DNA from 2 places in the Halobacillus sp. ABD4_316 genome. Region 1 is predicted to be linked to the other one. Evidence: riboswitches for the same ligand, from Rfam matches in the RefSeq annotation. Region 1 holds a riboswitch; the other holds the start of a gene.
The links. A riboswitch is a leader RNA that binds a small molecule or an ion and turns the genes downstream of it on or off. The one in region 1 is predicted to bind cyclic di-GMP.
Positions count from the first base shown of each region.

Region 2: linked by a shared signal. The riboswitch ahead of sda (sporulation histidine kinase inhibitor Sda) and the one ahead of ACXAJH_RS13920 (glycoside hydrolase family 191 protein) in region 1 are both predicted to bind cyclic di-GMP.

Region 1 is NZ_JBSWZA010000003.1:274,543-278,422, reverse strand. It holds gene ACXAJH_RS13935 (DUF2194 domain-containing protein) at 1-312, opposite strand, end outside; gene ACXAJH_RS13930 (tetratricopeptide repeat protein) at 309-1,235, opposite strand; gene ACXAJH_RS13925 (GAF domain-containing protein) at 1,228-2,463, opposite strand; cyclic di-GMP riboswitch class I at 2,533-2,619, shown strand; gene ACXAJH_RS13920 (glycoside hydrolase family 191 protein) at 2,655-3,497, shown strand; gene galE (UDP-glucose 4-epimerase GalE) at 3,675-3,880, shown strand, end outside.
Region 2 is NZ_JBSWZA010000004.1:276,914-280,793, reverse strand. It holds partial or broken gene ACXAJH_RS16600 (IS5/IS1182 family transposase) at 7-171, opposite strand; gene ACXAJH_RS16595 (diguanylate cyclase) at 394-1,485, opposite strand; cyclic di-GMP riboswitch class II at 1,747-1,830, shown strand; gene sda (sporulation histidine kinase inhibitor Sda) at 1,841-2,062, shown strand; gene ACXAJH_RS16585 (Lrp/AsnC family transcriptional regulator) at 2,049-2,456, opposite strand; gene ACXAJH_RS16580 (MBL fold metallo-hydrolase) at 2,576-3,325, shown strand; gene ACXAJH_RS16575 (hydantoinase/carbamoylase family amidase) at 3,480-3,880, shown strand, end outside.

The sequences.
Region 1 (3,880 bases):
GGAAGGCGTCAGCTCTTCCATTTCCTTTTTCGTTATCTCCTTATAGGAAACCTTAGCGTAGTCCATGGCGTATTCCAGGTTTTCCAATGCGTCCTTGGACAATGGGGTGTCATTTTTATGCACATAAACCTGAAGTTCTTCTCCTTCTGTGGGACTCTCCTCCGTGCTCATCGTTTCCACCGATGTTTCTTGTGCCGTTTCGGCAGGAAACCACTGATGAAACATATCGAGCCGCATAAATTGCAGAATGATAATGGCAGCTGTGAATAGAAGGAAAAGAACCGAAGCATAAATAGTGATTTGTTTTTTCACAGTGTTTTCCCTCCCATCTGTTGGATAATGAAGCGTTGGCTTTCAGGGATGTCCTCTGCCTGCACATGTTGGAAAAGGTCGTTGAGCACAGGCTTGATGTTTGTCCAGTCGCGTCCTGCATAGTATATTTCAATCAATTTCAAGTAGCCTCCTGGATGGGCCGGGAAGCGGCTGACCATCTCACGGAAAGCTTCCACCGCTTTTTCCTCTTTTCCACGACGTATGTAAATATCGCCGAGACTGCGGTACATCCATGGTTCTTTTTCAAGTTTCGGAACCATTTCTTCCAGCAGTTGTTCATATTGTTTCTCGAGCCGCGCCTGTCCGTTCTCATCAAGAATACCACTTCCCAGATAACGTTCGTACACGCTGCATAAACGCTCGAAAGACATGGGTGCTTCCGGGGCCAATTCTTTTCTGGCATGTTCCAGTTCTTTTTCAAACCGGCTGGACAGCACGTTCATGGTTGTAGCTGCATAGTGGACGGTTTCTGAATTGTTGTGGGTCAGGCCGAGGTTCAAGTGCCGTCCTTTATTGGCGATATCGGAATTGATCAGACTGACAATCAATTCCTTCTGGTTGACGCCATCGTTCCTCAAAAGGGCATCGCTGATGGGCGATAAATCCATGCTTGATGATGCTTCATAACGCAGGTATTCAAGATTCAACGGCGTGAATGTGACATAATCATCGTAATCATCAATCATGTGATTGCTGCCGGACGCTTTCGCAGCCAGCCAGGCGGCCAGTCCGAGAAGCTCTCCGATGATCGGGAGGAATACGCTCGTAATGGCGAGCCATGTGACGGTTCCTTTTTTGTCATCATGCATCCTTTTTCGAAGCAGCAGGGAAACGATCAGAATAGCGAGGCCGTGAATAACATAGAAAAAGATCAGCCAGTAGGGTTCCTGGAAATTAACCAATGTAAATCCCGCCTTTTGTATCGAGTGCTTTGTAAATCCGCTCTTCGACGATGGATGCATTCTCGGAGCTCGTACCTGGAAGCAGGAAGTGGAAATGCTGCTCCGTCTGGTCGTAGCCCATAATGTCCAATTCTCTCAAGTAGGCACGCAGGATGATTTCTGCTTCCACGACCGACATTTCCCTGTAAGGGCTGACATCGATGGAAACGACACTATAAGGCACCCCGTATTTCTCCGCTCGTTTTTCCTGAAGCTGAACAAGTTCGTCAAAAGCTTCCTTATCATAAATACTTGTGCCTGGATACATCTTCTGCTCTTCTTCTTTACGAAGATACTCTCCAGCTCTTTCGATCCGGTTGGCCATCCAGTCGAGCACGAGAGAGAGGATTTGAACTTCATATTTTGTCAGTTTGGCAAAATCAAGTTGATCAATCACGAGGATTTCCCGTACGTCCTGATTGTAGACGATCGGTCCGATCAGCACTGGAGCATCGGCTTCATCATCAACCGTCTTTAAAGTAATGGTTTTGTTCTTCAGTCCCCGTGAGAAAATCGAGGCCGCATCATCAATGAAAATCGTCTGCGGAAGTCGTTCGGTATTTCCTTTTCGAACGCGGAGGCGCAGTGATTTCTTAGAAGAGTCGACATGATAGACAGCTAAGTCTTCCGCCTCAAACAGGTCTCCGATAATCGTAACGGCCTCGTTTCGGACAAGTTCTGGAGAAGGCTGATCAAGCGTCTTTCCGACTTCGTAAATCCTGGAAAGCGTGTACTCGGAATCAAGGACTTTTGCCTGCATGACCCGTTGAGACCGTTCCAGAGCGGTTAAGGATGTTTTTAGTTCCTCATTTTCATCCTTCGTTTCCTTCAGCACATACTGCTGACTCTCATATCTCTCCCGGAAGGACGTGCTGTACAGCCCTGTAATGACGCCGGTCAGGAGTAGGAAGAGGAGAGATAAATAATTGGCGGGATCATAGAATAAGAGAAACAAGTCCCCGTCCCGCTGATACATGTCATACACATGATAGAATAGTGCAGCAAAAAAGCTCAAAAGAGCAAAATTCAGACCGTATCTGAGGGAAAACAATAGGACAGCAAAGAAGACAGGGTTAAGCGTCCATTCCAGCATGTTCCATTCCAACGTCTGATCAAGGAATCCCAATACAAAAAATACGAGGATCAGTTCAATAAACTTCCGGATAAAACTGGATTGTTGGTAGAACATCCAATCACCTCCATGTGGATTTAAAATACTTTAACATGTTAAACCTGTGGTATAATGTGGATAAAATTGAATAGAGAAAGGCAAACTTATCGAAAGATAAGGGCGCAAAGACATGGGTCGTAGTTCCTCACAGGAGCCGACTGCCAGTCTGCAATGCCACAGCCGCTCTCTGAATAATCAGGAGGCGTATTATGGGTATACTCACAAAAATGAAACGGAGTTTTCTTGTTGTTTTAGCCGCTGGTCTTGTACTTTCCCCTCTATCTACTTCTGCACAATCTTCTCATCCACTTTCCAATGTGCAGTCCTATAAAATTTATTATGATTCTCCGACCGAAGCAGTCTTGAATAAGATGCAGGCGTATGATGCTGTCATGATTGAACCGGTGTTCTATACTAAAAGCCAGATTGAAACGATTCAGCAGTCCGGGACATTGGTGTATGGGTATATCAACACCATGGAAGCTGATAACTGGAATACGGCGTTGATCAGTCAGCTTGAAGAGTCCGACTTTTTCCACCGGGACGGTGAGCGTGTCTATTATCCGGAATGGGATTCTTATCTGACCGATATCACCTCTGATCATTATCAGCAGGTGCTGCTGGCTGAGATTGAGAAGCAGGTGGCTGATAAGGGTTTGGACGGTGTCTTTTTAGATACTGTCGGCAATATCGATAACGAACACTGCGGATCCGATGTACTGGATGACCAGCGTGCGGGCATGGCCGTCTTCCTGCAGGAAATCCGGCGTCAGTACCCTTCCTTGTCCCTTATTCAAAACTGGGGGTTCGGCACGTTGTCGACCACAACGTATCCTTATGTAGACGGCATTATGTGGGAGAATTACAATTACTCCTCGGTTGCGAAAGATCAATGGTCCCTGGACCGCATGCAGGATTTGAAGCAGCTTCGTCAGGAAACAGGTTTGGAAATACTGACCGTCTCCTTCTCTCAGAAGTCGAAAAGTCAGAGGCTGGCAGAAAGTCACGGGTTCATCCATTATCATGAATCCAGCCATTATAATGCTTGGTAATTATTATACAAAAATTTTCTTGAAAAATGGGCTGAATGGCGTAAAAATGTCGAAAAATGAACAGATCGAGGACTTTTATAAGGGAGCCTAAAGGAGGGCTCCTTTCCTTTTATAGTAGACATATCCTTAATTTTCCTGTACATTCCAAGGTAAGAGATTGATAGAGGAGGAGAGGCAATGATCTTAGTTACAGGCGGGGCCGGATACATAGGCAGCCACATCTGTCTTGAATTATTGGAGAGGGACCATGAGGTTATCGTTCTGGACAACTTATCGAACAGCCACCCCGAATCCCTGCTGCGTGTGCAGGAACTGACAGGGAAGACGTTGACGTTTGTAGAAGGGGATCTGCGGGATCAGGACCTTTTACGAGAGGTTTTCAA
Region 2 (3,880 bases), on a different contig from region 1:
AGTTCTTTAACATCGATAAAGACTCTCCTTTACCCCGCTCACCCTTGTTGGATGGAGGACAATCTTTTTCATATTCCAGCAGGCAGCCATCATCGGCGCCTGTTCTTTCCCTTTTTGTTTTCCACGCAAGCGGCCATAGCGCAGCCCATGCCGTTCTTTTGAATCTGCGAACCTGCATAGGGCACAGTCTCTCTTCTCTCTATTCTAGCGTCGGAACGAGGAGCGTTCAGTGGTGATGCCTGCGGGAACAGCACGGGCCGAAGATCCACTTGGGGAGGCGACCTTCCTGACCAAGTCAGCTGAGGGCGTGCCCGCGGCATTCATCCACCGATAAGCGGTGACCCTTTACATGGCAAATGGTCAACTCTAACAGGTTGACACAGGCATCCTTTTTCATGCAGATATGACTTTATTTCTCCCCGAGTGTTTCGCCTCATATAACGACTCATCCGCTTTTTCCAATAGTTCCTTCGCTGTCGACACATGGTCAGGATATGTACTCACCCCAATAGAGACCGTAATGGAAATCTTTTCTCCATCAGGCAGGAGAAACGCTTGATGTTCTACCGTTCGCCGAATTTTCTCTGCTTTCGCCCTGCCGGCTTCGTTGCTGCAGTCCAAAAGGATAACGGTGAACTCTTCTCCACCGTTTCTGGATACGATATCAAAGGATCGGGTTATTTCATTCAAGGTGCTCCCCAGCTGGCGCAGCACTTCATCACCCGCCGCGTGCCCATAGGTGTCGTTCACGCGCTTAAAGAAATCAATGTCGATGGCAAGCAGGGTCAACGCTTCCTCTTTTTCCACGGCGTTCCTCACACTATCGTTCCAGAGGCGGTCAAACTCCCTTACATTATATAATCCCGTCAAATAATCGACGGATGACTGCTCTTCATACGTTTTAAAAAGATAATGAGACCTCCGCAGGTAATGGACGAGGTAGGAAGCCAGCATCCCACCGATAAATGAAATCAGCCAGTAGATGGGAATGAGAAACTGCAGTGTGCCCCAGTCTCTGACCACCAAGGAAATGACAATCGAAAAGACGATGTTCGACCAGAGCAGCATTTGAAAGGAGGATTCGAGCGGGCTCTCCCTGTGATGAAGCTTCCGGTACAGCCACATATAACCGATGAACAAGAAAATCATTAAGATGACAGCGGCCATTGAAGAAAGATTGACCCCGTATAACAAACGTCCGGAAGCAATAATGACAGCACTCAACAAAGCCGGGCGGATGCCTATGTATAAAATCAGAAGGATGACCGGGAGGTGACGAAGATCGATAATCGTCTGCTCAGTCACTTGTATGGAAAAGTACATCAGCAGCATGCCAAGCAATCCGCCTGCCACCCCGTCGATCCACTGACTGTTCTGTTTTGAAACCGCAGGCAGCAGCTTCGTCCATCGAAACTGCAGATACATAAAAACGAGGGCAATGACGATGCAGATATTAATAAAAAATTCCTGAATGATCACAAACACTCTTATCCCTCTTTTCCTTTTTGCATCCCTTTGTTCTATTATCGACATTTCCTAACAGATTTGTCTATGAAAATTGTCCCCCCTATGTAAAAGAAGATGTACAAAACATGTACAAACCTGTACATTATGGTCTTTCTTCCTATTACAAAATCAGTCATTTTGTGGTAATAATAGAGTATAAACAACGACGATTATAAGAAACAGATTCTGCGGTTCAGGTCGTTTCCTTTTGTGAAAGGAAGGGTATACGTATCAAAATAAAATAAACGAGACACGATGAACTGTGATTTCTAATGTGGGCACTTGAATCACAGGGAGTGAGTAGTGCAACCGGCTCCGCTCAGGAGGCATAACCATGAGTAAAACACCCCCGCGTCCTATGGAAAGCAGCGACGATAACAAAAACCACTTCGTTCACCTGAACGCTTCGTCGATCAAGACCTTGTCGGACCCCCTTCTCCTTCTGACCTACCGTCAGGCTGCTGAGATGGGACTGGATCAAGACTTCCTTTCCCTTATCTGCAGGGAGTTGAAAGACAGGGGGTTCTCCATTGAATGCTCCTCTAGCTACGGATGACAATGGATAATTTATAGCTCACCCGTTGATTGAGTTCTACCAGCCATTCATCCAGGACCTCATTGGAAGGAAAACGGCATTCCAATAAATAGCACCCCTCCCCGCTGATTTTATAATTATTCCTTACGAATGATGGATGGTTCTCGAGAAATGTAAAATAAGGCTGATGATTCAGGCTGTCTGTGTAGATATTCAAAAAGCAGTGGACAGGATAGCCCATCTTCTTTTCGTTCACGCGGACGGTATAGGATTCAATCAGCCCTTCGTCTTCTAATTTCAAGACTCTTGATGCTGCGGCCTGTCCTGTGAGATGGACATGTGCACCCAGCTCCTTCATCGTCATCCGGCCATCTTTCTTCAGCTCTTCTATAATTTTCTCATCCGTTTTGTCCATGACTTCTGCCTTCCTTTCATATTTCAACTCTTTTCAGCCAAACACTTGATTAATATGGTGTACTCCTATTTCCCTTCATAGTACGCTATTGTCAACAGAGATAAAAGGAGGAAGCCTTTATGAAAATCAAGCTGATTCGAAATGCAACATTACTGGTGAGCTATGGAGGAAAAACCTTTTTAATCGATCCATTCCTTTCCTCACAGGGAGCCATGCCGGCTTTCCCGGATACGCCCCATCAGGATTTAAGGAACCCGACCGCCCCCCTGCCTGTCGATGCCCAAAGTCTGACCGATGTGGACGCTGTCTTCATCACTCATCTTCATCCTGATCATTTTGATGAGGAAGCAAAGGACGTTCTCCCCAAGCAAACGCCCCTGTTCGCTCAAAATGAAGAAGATGTGAGTGCGGTGCAGGACGCCGGATTCACCCACGTCCACTCCTTCCAAAATGGCGTGGATATGGAAGGGATCCGCATTACCCGTACCCCGGGACGGCACGGGTCGGAAGAAATGACAGCTATGACAGGAAAGGTGTCCGGTCTCCTTTTTGAAGCAGAAGGTGAAAAAAGTCTTTATATTGCCGGGGACACGGTCTGGTATGAAGAAGTCGAACAGACGCTGTCCTCCCGCCGTCCTGATGTGATCGTCGTGAACGCGGGTGCCGCTCAATTTTTAGAGGGCGGGCCGATAACGATGACGAAAGAAGATGTCACAGCTGCCGCCCAGGCGGCACCGGAGTCTGAGATTCTCGCTGTGCACATGGAATCCCTGAACCACTGCCTGTTAACGAGAGAAGAGTTGAAGTCTTATACGAGCGGTTATCCGTCTATTCACATCCCTGAGGATGGCGAGACGCTCACCTTTTGATCCTTTCCCCTCCGGACCTGCCGGAGGGTTTTTTTATGCCTGACAAAAAGAACAGCCACAACTTCCACCATTATCCAACATCGTTTTACGTTATGTTAATTGTCAGACAATTCAGATGTTGATATAGTGATAAAAACAAAGGAGGCGATGATTGTTGCAGATCAATCAGGACAGGTATAAAGACCATCTCATGACACTTGCGGAGATCGGAAAAATTGGAGAAACGGGCGTCAACCGGCTCGCCCATTCCAAGGATGACCGGAAAGCGGTTGATGTCGTACAAGGATGGATGGAAGAAGCCGGGCTGACGACAAGGATTGATGGTTTCGGCAATCTGATCGGTCGTATGGAGGGCACCGAGCCTGATCAGCCTATTCTCATGATGGGGTCCCACATTGATTCCCAGCCGTACGGGGGCCGTTTTGACGGGACCGCCGGAGCTCTTGGAGCGATTGAAGTTGTACATACAATGAAAGAGCAAAACATAAAGCCGGTTCGCACGATAGAAGTGATCTGCTTTGCTGATGAAGAAGGTTCCCGATTCAACAAAGGTGT